Regions from separate parts of the Fructilactobacillus florum 8D genome, predicted to be linked through region 1. Evidence: a T-box and tRNA genes for the amino acid it is inferred to sense, from the RefSeq annotation. Region 1 holds a T-box; the other holds one or more tRNA genes.
What was found. The T-box of region 1 lies ahead of leuS (leucine--tRNA ligase). A T-box ahead of a tRNA ligase gene usually reads a tRNA of that ligase, here a tRNA-Leu.

Region 1 (4,953 bases):
GCTCGCTTTTTTCTGGTCTATCTAATGGTATGGAAACGCTGATTTTTTGGCGGGCTCTTCAAGGAATCGGGGCGGGAGTGATCATGCCGGTTTCCTTTACTATCGTGGCTGATATGTATCCATTTGAGAAACGAGCCCAAGTGATTGGAATCCTTGGATCAGCATGGGGAATTGCTTCAATCATCGGGCCGCTCTTAGGGGGATTCATCGTTGACAGTTTATCATGGCACTGGATTTTCTTCATTAATGTTCCAATTGGCTTGCTGACAATTGTTTTGCTTGCTTGTTTTTTCTATGAGCAGCCCCATAAAAAGACGCAGCCGCTCGACGTGGCGGGAATTATATGGCTGGGCATCTTTTTATTAGCACTAATGGTGGGTTTTCAGCAACTAAGCAACCAACCTATAAATTATCTAGTGTTAGGTAGCTTTTTATGTGTGACAATTTTGAGTGGGTTCGCTTTTTACTTGCAGGAGCGACACGCTAGTGATCCAATTATTCCCATTGATTTATTTCATAATCGCACTTTCGTAATCCAAAATTGTATTGCTGCTTTGATTAGTGGGTTTATCTTTGGCTACGAAGTATATTTGTCTGATTGGACACAGGGAATTATGGGATTGAAGGCCACATTTGCTGGATTTGCAGTCACTCCAACATCGATTCTTTGGATGGTAGGATCATTTTGGTCAGGGAAATTACTATTAAAGTGGCGACCACAGTTGGTAACCGGGCTTAGTTTAATTTTTATTGGCTTTGGAGCAGTGTCATTAGCATTGCTACCAATTACAACCCCGCTTGTAATCTTTTGGGTTCTGTCAACGATTATGGGGATTGGCTTTGGTATGTGCATCACGACCTCATCTGTAACTTCTCAAAATGAGGTTAGCAATGAACGAATTGGGGTGGCTTCTTCGTTTAATACTTTGAGCCGAACTTTGGGGCAGACGTTGATGATCTCAGTTTTTGGGATCGTTTTAAATCAAGGAATGGCCAACGGAATTAAGCAGCATTCCCAAGCGAGCCTTAAGTTGATGGATCAATTGATTAATCCACGTACCGCAACTACGTTACCAGCAAGTGTTTTGCCGACGTTACGTCAGATTTTATATGGCGCTTTACACAATGTTTTTTTAGTAGCGTTGTTGTTGGTAATAGCTGCAGTAATCGTTAATTTTTTTGATCGTAAGCAGATTAACTAGCGCTTTTCGATCGCAATCAACATTGGTGGGTGGTTAATTTGATTAATAAATTGATACTGCATTACGTGAAAGTCGGTTTGGGGAAGGCGGGTTACAAAATTTAAAACGGCTTGTTGTTCTTGTTGGCTTCCGTGATGACCGACGTAAACCACTAGGAGCAAGACACCATGGCGGCGTAAGTTTGCTAGCAATTTTTGCATGGCAATTACCGTGGTCTGAGCGGTAGTTGCCAGCTGATGGTCGGCGCCTGGTAAATAGCCAAGATTAAAAATTGCGGCGGCAAGCGGTTCTTTAACGTAGTGATCGGCATTCTCGTGTCCAGTATTTATGAGGCTAACTGGTGTTTCGACGTGATGATTTTCTAACAATGCTCGAGTAGCCTGGATGGCTTTTTTCTGAATATCAAAGCTATAGACATGACCATGATGACCGACTAACTGAGCTAAAAAAAGGGTATCATGCCCATTCCCAGCCGTTGCATCGACAACGGTATCACCAGGATGGACACTTTTAGCTAAAAGATCATGACTGGTTTGCAGTGCTGATTTTAAGTACATGGCAGGTTCCTTTCAGACTAGATAAAAAGACGTTTGAAACTTGTTTTTTGGCAATTGATTTGCTATCATTAATTTAATTATAGTTTAACTTAAATTGTTGAGATGAATTATTACGTTGAAGGTATTGGTCAGCGACTAGGTGGATGGTGTGAACCTAGCTTACCCTCTGCGGAACTTATCATTGAGAGTTAGCCGAATCGAGTAGGTTAATCGTTGTCCGCGTTAAGGAAACCAAGGGTCCCGGTTTTGCGGGGAATTTAGGTGGTACCGCGGTTTTTCGTCCTATAGAATGAAATGTTCTATGGGGCTTTTTTTATCGAGACAGGAGATGGATAAAGATGGTTTATGATCACAATAAAATCGAGGCAAAATGGCAGCATTACTGGGAACAAAATCAAACTTTTCAAACGGAAAATAGTCCCAAACCTGAGCAAGAGAAGTATTATGTCTTAGACATGTTTCCCTATCCATCTGGACAGGGCTTACATGTGGGTCATCCAGAGGGTTATACTGCAACTGATATTATGGCACGATTTAAACGGATGCAGGGAAAGAATGTTCTACATCCCATGGGTTGGGATGCTTTCGGCCTTCCAGCAGAGCAGTATGCTCTAAAAACTAAACATAACCCAGGAAGCTTTACTCAACAGAATATTGCTAACTTTAAGCGTCAAATTAAATCACTTGGCTTTTCTTATGATTGGAGTCGAGAGGTTAATACGACTGATGCAAGTTACTATAAGTGGACTCAGTGGATTTTTGAAAAGCTCTATGAAAAGGGCTTGGCGTATGAAGATGAAATTGAAGTTAACTGGGCTCCTGATTTGATGGGAGGAACGGTGGTTGCCAATGAAGAGGTCGTTAATGGAAAAACTGAGCGAGGTGGTTATCCGGTCTATCGTAAGCCGATGAAACAATGGGTTTTGAAAATCACGGCGTATGCAGATCGCTTACTTGATGACCTCGAAGATCTCGATTGGCCAGAAAGTATCAAACAGATGCAACGAAATTGGATTGGTCGTTCAACTGGAGCGCGGATCACTTTTCCAGTGGTTGATTGTCAAGACACCATCGACGTCTTTTCTACTAGGGCGGACACGTTGTTTGGGGCAACTTATTTAGTTCTTGCACCTGAAAATGAACTAGTTGACCGCCTGACTAGTTCTGAACAACAAGCAGCCGTAGCCGATTATAGAAAACAAATTGCCTCAAAATCTGATTTAGAACGAACTGATCTTAATAAAGACAAGACTGGTGTTTTTATTGGATCATATGCTACCAACCCCGTAAATGGTAAGCATTTACCCATTTGGATTAGTGATTATGTACTATCATCTTATGGAACGGGAGCGGTTATGGCTGTTCCAGCTCATGATCAGCGCGACTATGATTTTGCTAAAAAGTTTGCGCTACCGATCATCCCAGTGATTGCCGGTGGAAACGTTGAAAAGGAAGCTTATACTGGTGACGGTCAGCACATTAATTCTGGTTTTTTGAATGGATTGGACCGCCAAACTGGTTTAGATAAGATGATGGAGTGGTTACAGGACCATCATGCTGGTAAATCTCAGGTGAATTACAAATTACGTGATTGGATTTTTTCACGGCAACGCTATTGGGGTGAACCTATTCCAGTAATTCATTGGGATGATGGCACGACTAGCTTGGTTCCAGAGACGGAACTACCACTAAGGTTGCCACAAACGGATGATTTAAAACCATCTGGAACCGGACAGAGCCCCCTTGCAAATCTGACTGATTGGGTAAATGTAACCGACTCACAGGGACGCCATGGGGTTCGTGATACCAATACCATGCCACAATGGGCGGGTAGTTCTTGGTATTACCTACGTTATATTGATCCTCATAATGATCAAATGATTGCGGATCCAGCAAAGCTAAAGTACTGGCTACCAGTTGATTTGTATGTCGGCGGTGCCGAACATGCAGTGCTCCATCTTTTGTATGCTCGCTTCTGGCATAAGTTTTTATATGATCTGGGGGTTGTCCCAACCAAAGAGCCATTTCAAAAACTAGTTAATCAAGGGATGATTTTGGGTACAAATCACGAAAAGATGTCTAAATCAAAAGGAAACGTGGTTAATCCTGATGAAATTGTAGCGGAGTACGGAGCTGATACGTTGCGCCTATATGAAATGTTCATGGGTCCGCTCGTGGAGTCAAAACCATGGAGTACCGAAGGACTTGCCGGGGCAAATCGCTGGATCAAACGTTTTTGGCGCCTCTTTATTGATGATGATAATCAAATGAGCGAATTTTTAACGACTGAGAATGATGGCAATTTGACTAAAATTTATCATCAGACTGTGCAGAAAGTCACTAATGATTTGGAAAAAATGCGGTTTAATACTGCTATTTCACAATTAATGGTTTTTGTTAATGCGGTTTATAAGGAACAAAAACTGCCAACTGAATATGCGACCGGACTCGTTAAACTACTGTCACCAATTACTCCCCATCTCTGTGAAGAACTTTGGCAACGTCTAGGAAATAAGAATTCGATTGCCTATGCTGACTGGCCTAGCTATGATGAACAGCAAACGGTTGCTGATCAAATTGAAATTGTAGTTCAAGTCAATGGCAAAGTGCGGGCTCATCTACAGGTTGAGCCGAACATAAAAAATAGTGAACTACAAGAATTAGCACTTGCTAATCAGCATGTGAAAACAGCGGTCACAGGGAAAAAGATTCATAAAATAGTGGTAGTTCCTAGCAAAATTGTTAATATTGTAGCTAGTTAATAATCTGATTGCTTAGAATGTTGAAGGCGGGTTTGATTTTGAATAATGATTTTGATGAAGACGCAGTTCTAGCTGCCAAACAGGCGACGGCTTCGGAACACGGTCGTGCTCAAATGTTGAAGGGTTCAGCCTGGATGACAATTGGGAGTATTCTTTCAAGGATTCTTGGTGCGCTATATATCATTCCATGGCGCTTGATTTTTGGCGCTTCATTATTTCCAATTGCGAATTCACTATATACGCAAGGATATAACATCTATAGTTTTGTATTGATTGTTGCAATTGCAGGGATTCCATCTGCGATTGCAAAACAAGTTGCGCATTACAATGCTTTAAATGAGTATCAAATTGGAGTTAAGCTGTATCAGCGTGGACTCATGTTAGCAGTTGGTATGGGGATTATTAGCGCTTTGATTCTATGGCTAGGAGCTC
Region 2 (4,953 bases), on a different contig from region 1:
ATTAGCAGCTGCTCTTTACAATGAAGATAATTTGCGAAGGTGGGATGTTCATTCGTTCCAATGTGATCAGGAGAAATATTCAAAAATGAACCAACATCGTATTTAAGACCATAGACGCGCTGCTTCAGATACGCCTGCGAGGAAACCTCCATTATTAAGTAACGCATCCCGTTTGCAACGGCCTGTTGCATCTGTGCAAATAAATCTAGTGATTCCGGGGTTGTCAGCTGTGATTTGAATATCTGCTGTGGTTCAGACCCAAGAACGGTATTAACTGTTGAAAATAAGGCCGTCTTTTTGGCCGTTGGTTGCTGAAGTGCCTGATATAAAAAGTAGGCAGTCGTGGTTTTCCCCTTTGTTCCAGTAATTGCCACAATTTTCAAATGATTTTGAGGATAGTCAAAAAAAGCCGCTGCTAATAGTGACATTGCCTTTTGCACATCCGTTACGATAATCTGACAAGCCTGCTGTTCCAGATCAACCGGTTGTTCCGTTACAATCGCCGTAGCTCCCCTAGCAAGCGCCATGGTAACGTAACTATTTTTAAAATCACCCTTACAAAAAAACAGCGTGTCAGGCTGGACTCGACGTGAATCATAGCTAACATGCTGAAAAACAAGGGGCTGTTTTTCTTGGATTGATCGTAAGATGTGATGTTCATTTAAGATAATTTGCAGTTGCTCCATTGAAAGTGTCACAATAAAATCCTCATTATGCTTTTATTTGCGGAAGTACGCTTACCGCTACCCCGCTTTTAAATTCTCTTTCATTCTATCAAATCGCGTTATAATGCACAAAAAAAGAACCGATTCGCATCGGTTCTTCCAAGTTATTTTGCAACTTTTAATGCTTGCGTATCAACTTCATCAAGTTTGCTGCTAACCTTATCGATCACTTTCAACGCGGCAATCATTTCAGTTTTACTCATACCCAAAATTTCAAAACAAGTTTGCACATGATCGGAAATTTCTTGATGCATCGCTTCACCGTGCTCGGTCAAACTAATGTTAACAACTCGTTCATCTTTTTTAGAACGAGACTTCGTAATCCAGCCCTTACTTTCCAAACGTTTTAATAGTGGTGTTAAGGTTCCACTATCCAGGTTCACGTATGAACCAAGTTCGCGTACCGTAATTGGTGCATGCTCCCATAATACTAATAATACAAAGTATTGTGGATAAGTAAGGCCATACTGAGACAGCACATCTTGGTAAAAACGATTGAACTTTTTGTTGGCATTGTAAATCCCGAAACAAAGTTGCTCATCGAATTTAATGATTCCATCCATTTTAAAACCCTCTTTCCAACATAACTTACAACAAAATAGCTATCAAAAACTCGACTTCCAACGAGTTTTGTATATCTTATCATATTTGTTATGAACCAATGACTTTTACAAATGGCAAATTTTTTGAAATACACTGCTAGATTAGAAAATAAAGATGATGTTACTCAACTACAACTTATCCTTGCAATTAAACCACGAAATATTATATAATTAGACTCATACGCCCCGGTGGCGGAACTGGCAGACGCGCAGCGTTCAGGTCGCTGTTTGATTTTATCGAGTGCGAGTTCGAATCTCGCCCGGGGCATTTTTTGCGGACGCTGAACCTTGCTATTACGGCATTTGTTGTGAATTATCCCTAGCAATTTTCAGTCCAAGCACTTATTTTCAATAAGTGCTTTTTCTTTTGAACAAAGATAATAATTGCTATTTACGCGATTTTTCAAACTAGAAATATCGGACTTTAACGGCTGTTTATATTAATTATCATGTAATATAAAAATATTTTATTTTTTTGTGAAATACTGTTACAAATTCCAAAGTTTGTAACATTTATCACAATCTCAGAGGAGCTTGATTCTCGCAAAACCCCTGATAACAGTAATTTAAAATGTCAGTATCAAAACATTATTTTTTAAGCTTTATAGCTCATTTTAAGTCACAACATTATAAAATAATACGTTAAGATTAATTATAAATGATCAAAATAATTAAATTGTTAGCAAAGGAGTATGAGAAGTTATGAACAAAGCAAGAGTAGAAAATCTAACTGATGCAATTGTTGGTATTATCATTACCATCATGGTCTTAGAAATTAAAGTTCCGAACACTGCCTCCCTCACTGCCATCATTAGTGATTTCCCTTATCTAATCGCCTATATCGTCAGTTTTATCCTGATGGGTGATGCTTGGTACAATCACAATTACATGTTTGCTCAAATAAAAACCATTAATCGTAAAATTTATTGGCTTAATAATTTGTGGATTTTCTGGATGTCCTTGATCCCAGTGGCAGCCGCCTGGGCAGGAAAGTTCATCGATTCAGTTGGACCTGAAATATTCTTTTTCTTAATATTTTTCGCTTGGAGTCTTTCATATGCAATCCTAAGCCGAGCAATTGTTGTGCAGCTTGAACGGGAAAAATTAGTTACCGGGCAAAAAATTAAGGGGATGTTTGTCTACCGATTTTTCACCAGTAAATGGTTTTTTATCGCTGCAGTAGTTAATTTTATGGTAATTTTTATTTATCCCCCCATGGGGATGGCATTGACCTTTCTAGGATTAATCTCTGATCAAATCAGAATTAATCCTTATGATGAACGCTAAGCATATCAAGGAGCATCATTATGAATAAAACCCGTGTTGAAAATTTAACCGATGCAATTGTAGCAATTATTTTAACCATTATGGTTCTGGAAATTAAAGTTCCGGATACACCTCGGCTAAGCGAAATTTTGCATGACCTCCCCTACCTAACAGCATATGCTGTTAGTGTGATTTTTATCGGGGTTGCCTGGTATAACCATCACTACATGTTTTCTTTAGTTAAAAAAGTTAACAAAAAAATTTTCTGGGTAAATAATCTTTGGCTATTTACAATGTCCCTAATTCCAGTGGCTGCTGCTTGGGTTGGCCGTTTTATGAATTCAACTGGTCCCGAATTGTTTTATCTGATCATCTTTATCTCATGGAGTCTTGCCTTTTTCTTGCTATCTAAAACGATTGCTGATCAGCTCCAAACTGAAAATTATCAAGAAGCTGCCAAAATTAAAAACATGTTTATTTATCGTTTTCTTCGTAGTAAATGGTTCCCCATTACTTCCATAATCATGGTCCTTGGCATCTTTATTTTCCCACCTAGTGGCCTTTTACTAGGTTTTCTTGAATTAGTCGTTAATGGTTGGAAAAGCCCCCAGCAAGGATAGCTAGCGCACACAAAGATCTGTTCTAGAAACATTGAGAACAGATCTTTTTTTGCTTGAAAAATTAGCAAGCATCCTACTGTAAAAAAAGAAATAGATTGTTTACAATTGAAAATATGGTCTACAATGTGCCAATTATAGTTTAACTAACCTCGAAAGGATTTGTTATGGGAACTCGATTTGTATTTGGGGCTGGTCTCCTTGGAGGACTAGCAAGACTAGAAATCACTCAGTTGATCAACTATCATCAATTTCCAATTGCCACTCTCTTAATCAACTTAACGGGAGCATTTCTTCTACCAATTTGGACAAACTATGGTTGCCAGCGATTAGGCTTATCAGCACGGTGGAATCAGGTGATTGGAACCGGTTTGATTGGCTCCTTTACCACCTTTTCTGGAATAATTCTCGACAGTTTGAAATTGCTTGAGGTTCACAATTATAGCGGTTTCACGCTTTATCTTTCTTTCAGTATTATTTTAGGGCTGTTGGTAGCTGTCGTTGGTGACCAATTTTCACATATTCTGGCCAAAAGGATGTGGAACTAATGGGAAATATTCTATTTTTTCTCGGTGGAACCGGGGTCGGCGCAATTCTGCGCTTTTCAATCACGAATCACTTCAAACAAAGCAATCACGGACGGCTCGGAACTTTTCTGGTAAACATGATTGGCTGTTTTATTGCTGGAATGCTAGCCCCAGTGGCAGTAGTAAGTGGCGGTACAAACCTGCTGTTAGGATTTATTGGCGGCTTTACTACTTACTCAACTTTTAACAGCGAATTAGCTAATTTGTGGTCTAATCATGCTTATCGACAACTATTTATCTATTTAATAGGGAGTTATGGCATAGGTCTGATGCTTGGTTTCATTGGATTTTTCAGTTTCAGTTATTTCTAACTGGCAAGCATTATAAAAACTAAACGATCTTTTTAACTGATCGATATAGATATAAATAATTAAAAAATTTGTTTGCCTTGATCGGAACAACTGCTCACATTGGTTGCCGGTTAATCTACAATATCCCGTAAATTAAGGATTATCAGCAAAAATATTTTTACATTGTTTAACTAATTTGACACCATTTTCAAAGACTTCAATTTCAATTATCATAATATTCCATTTTATTTATTGAATTGTTTTCATCATAAATATTATAATAAAAAAGCCAGCATCATTTTCGAAAACAATCATATAGAGGCTATTTTTATGTTGAACAAAAAAATGAAAACTAAGAATGGAACCTTTAATTACTTCATAAATGAAAATTTCGATCGTAAAAATCCAACTATTTTCTTTTGGGCAGCAATGGGCATCAATAGTTCCTACTTTGATTATTTCAATCTATTTAAATACATAAATACTGAAAAAATCAATCTCATCAGCGTAGACCAATTAGGAAGCGGATTTAGTGGCTATCCAAATAATAATAAAAGAACCCTAGAAAACTATTCAACAGAAATGAATGAATTTATTGGATGTTTTAATCTTAAAAAAATTTTCATAGTCGCACATAGTTTTAGTGGAATATACTCTTTAAATATATTGAATAATATCAACGTAGCTGGTTTTATCGGAATAGATCCAACATCTCCCAAAATTATGAAAAAATATGAGGATCAAATTCAAAAAAACCTGACCGAAGCTCTAGAAAGTAAAAATAATAATCAGCATATGGATACAGATATAAATCCATCCCTACCTTCAAATATAAAATCAGAAGCGATAGTTCTTTATAGAAACAT

Region 2: it encodes a tRNA-Leu, which carries the amino acid that the T-box ahead of leuS (leucine--tRNA ligase) is inferred to sense. The anticodon was not compared.

What each region holds. Positions count from the first base shown of each region.
Region 1 covers NZ_ALXG01000011.1:80,227-85,179, reverse strand. The annotation lists gene B808_RS01070 (MDR family MFS transporter) at 1-1,202, shown strand, start outside; gene B808_RS01065 (class I SAM-dependent methyltransferase) at 1,199-1,759, opposite strand; T-box leader at 1,848-2,047, shown strand; gene leuS (leucine--tRNA ligase) at 2,098-4,521, shown strand; gene B808_RS01055 (putative polysaccharide biosynthesis protein) at 4,539-4,953, shown strand, end outside.
Region 2 covers NZ_ALXG01000038.1:1,694-6,646, reverse strand. The annotation lists gene B808_RS04435 (UDP-N-acetylmuramoyl-L-alanyl-D-glutamate--2,6-diaminopimelate ligase) at 1-698, opposite strand, end outside; gene B808_RS04430 (MarR family winged helix-turn-helix transcriptional regulator) at 830-1,288, opposite strand; tRNA gene B808_RS04425 (tRNA-Leu) at 1,511-1,595, shown strand; gene B808_RS04420 (TMEM175 family protein) at 2,030-2,614, shown strand; gene B808_RS04415 (TMEM175 family protein) at 2,635-3,213, shown strand; gene B808_RS04410 (fluoride efflux transporter FluC) at 3,378-3,758, shown strand; gene B808_RS04405 (fluoride efflux transporter FluC) at 3,758-4,108, shown strand; gene B808_RS06665 (alpha/beta hydrolase) at 4,418-4,953, shown strand, end outside.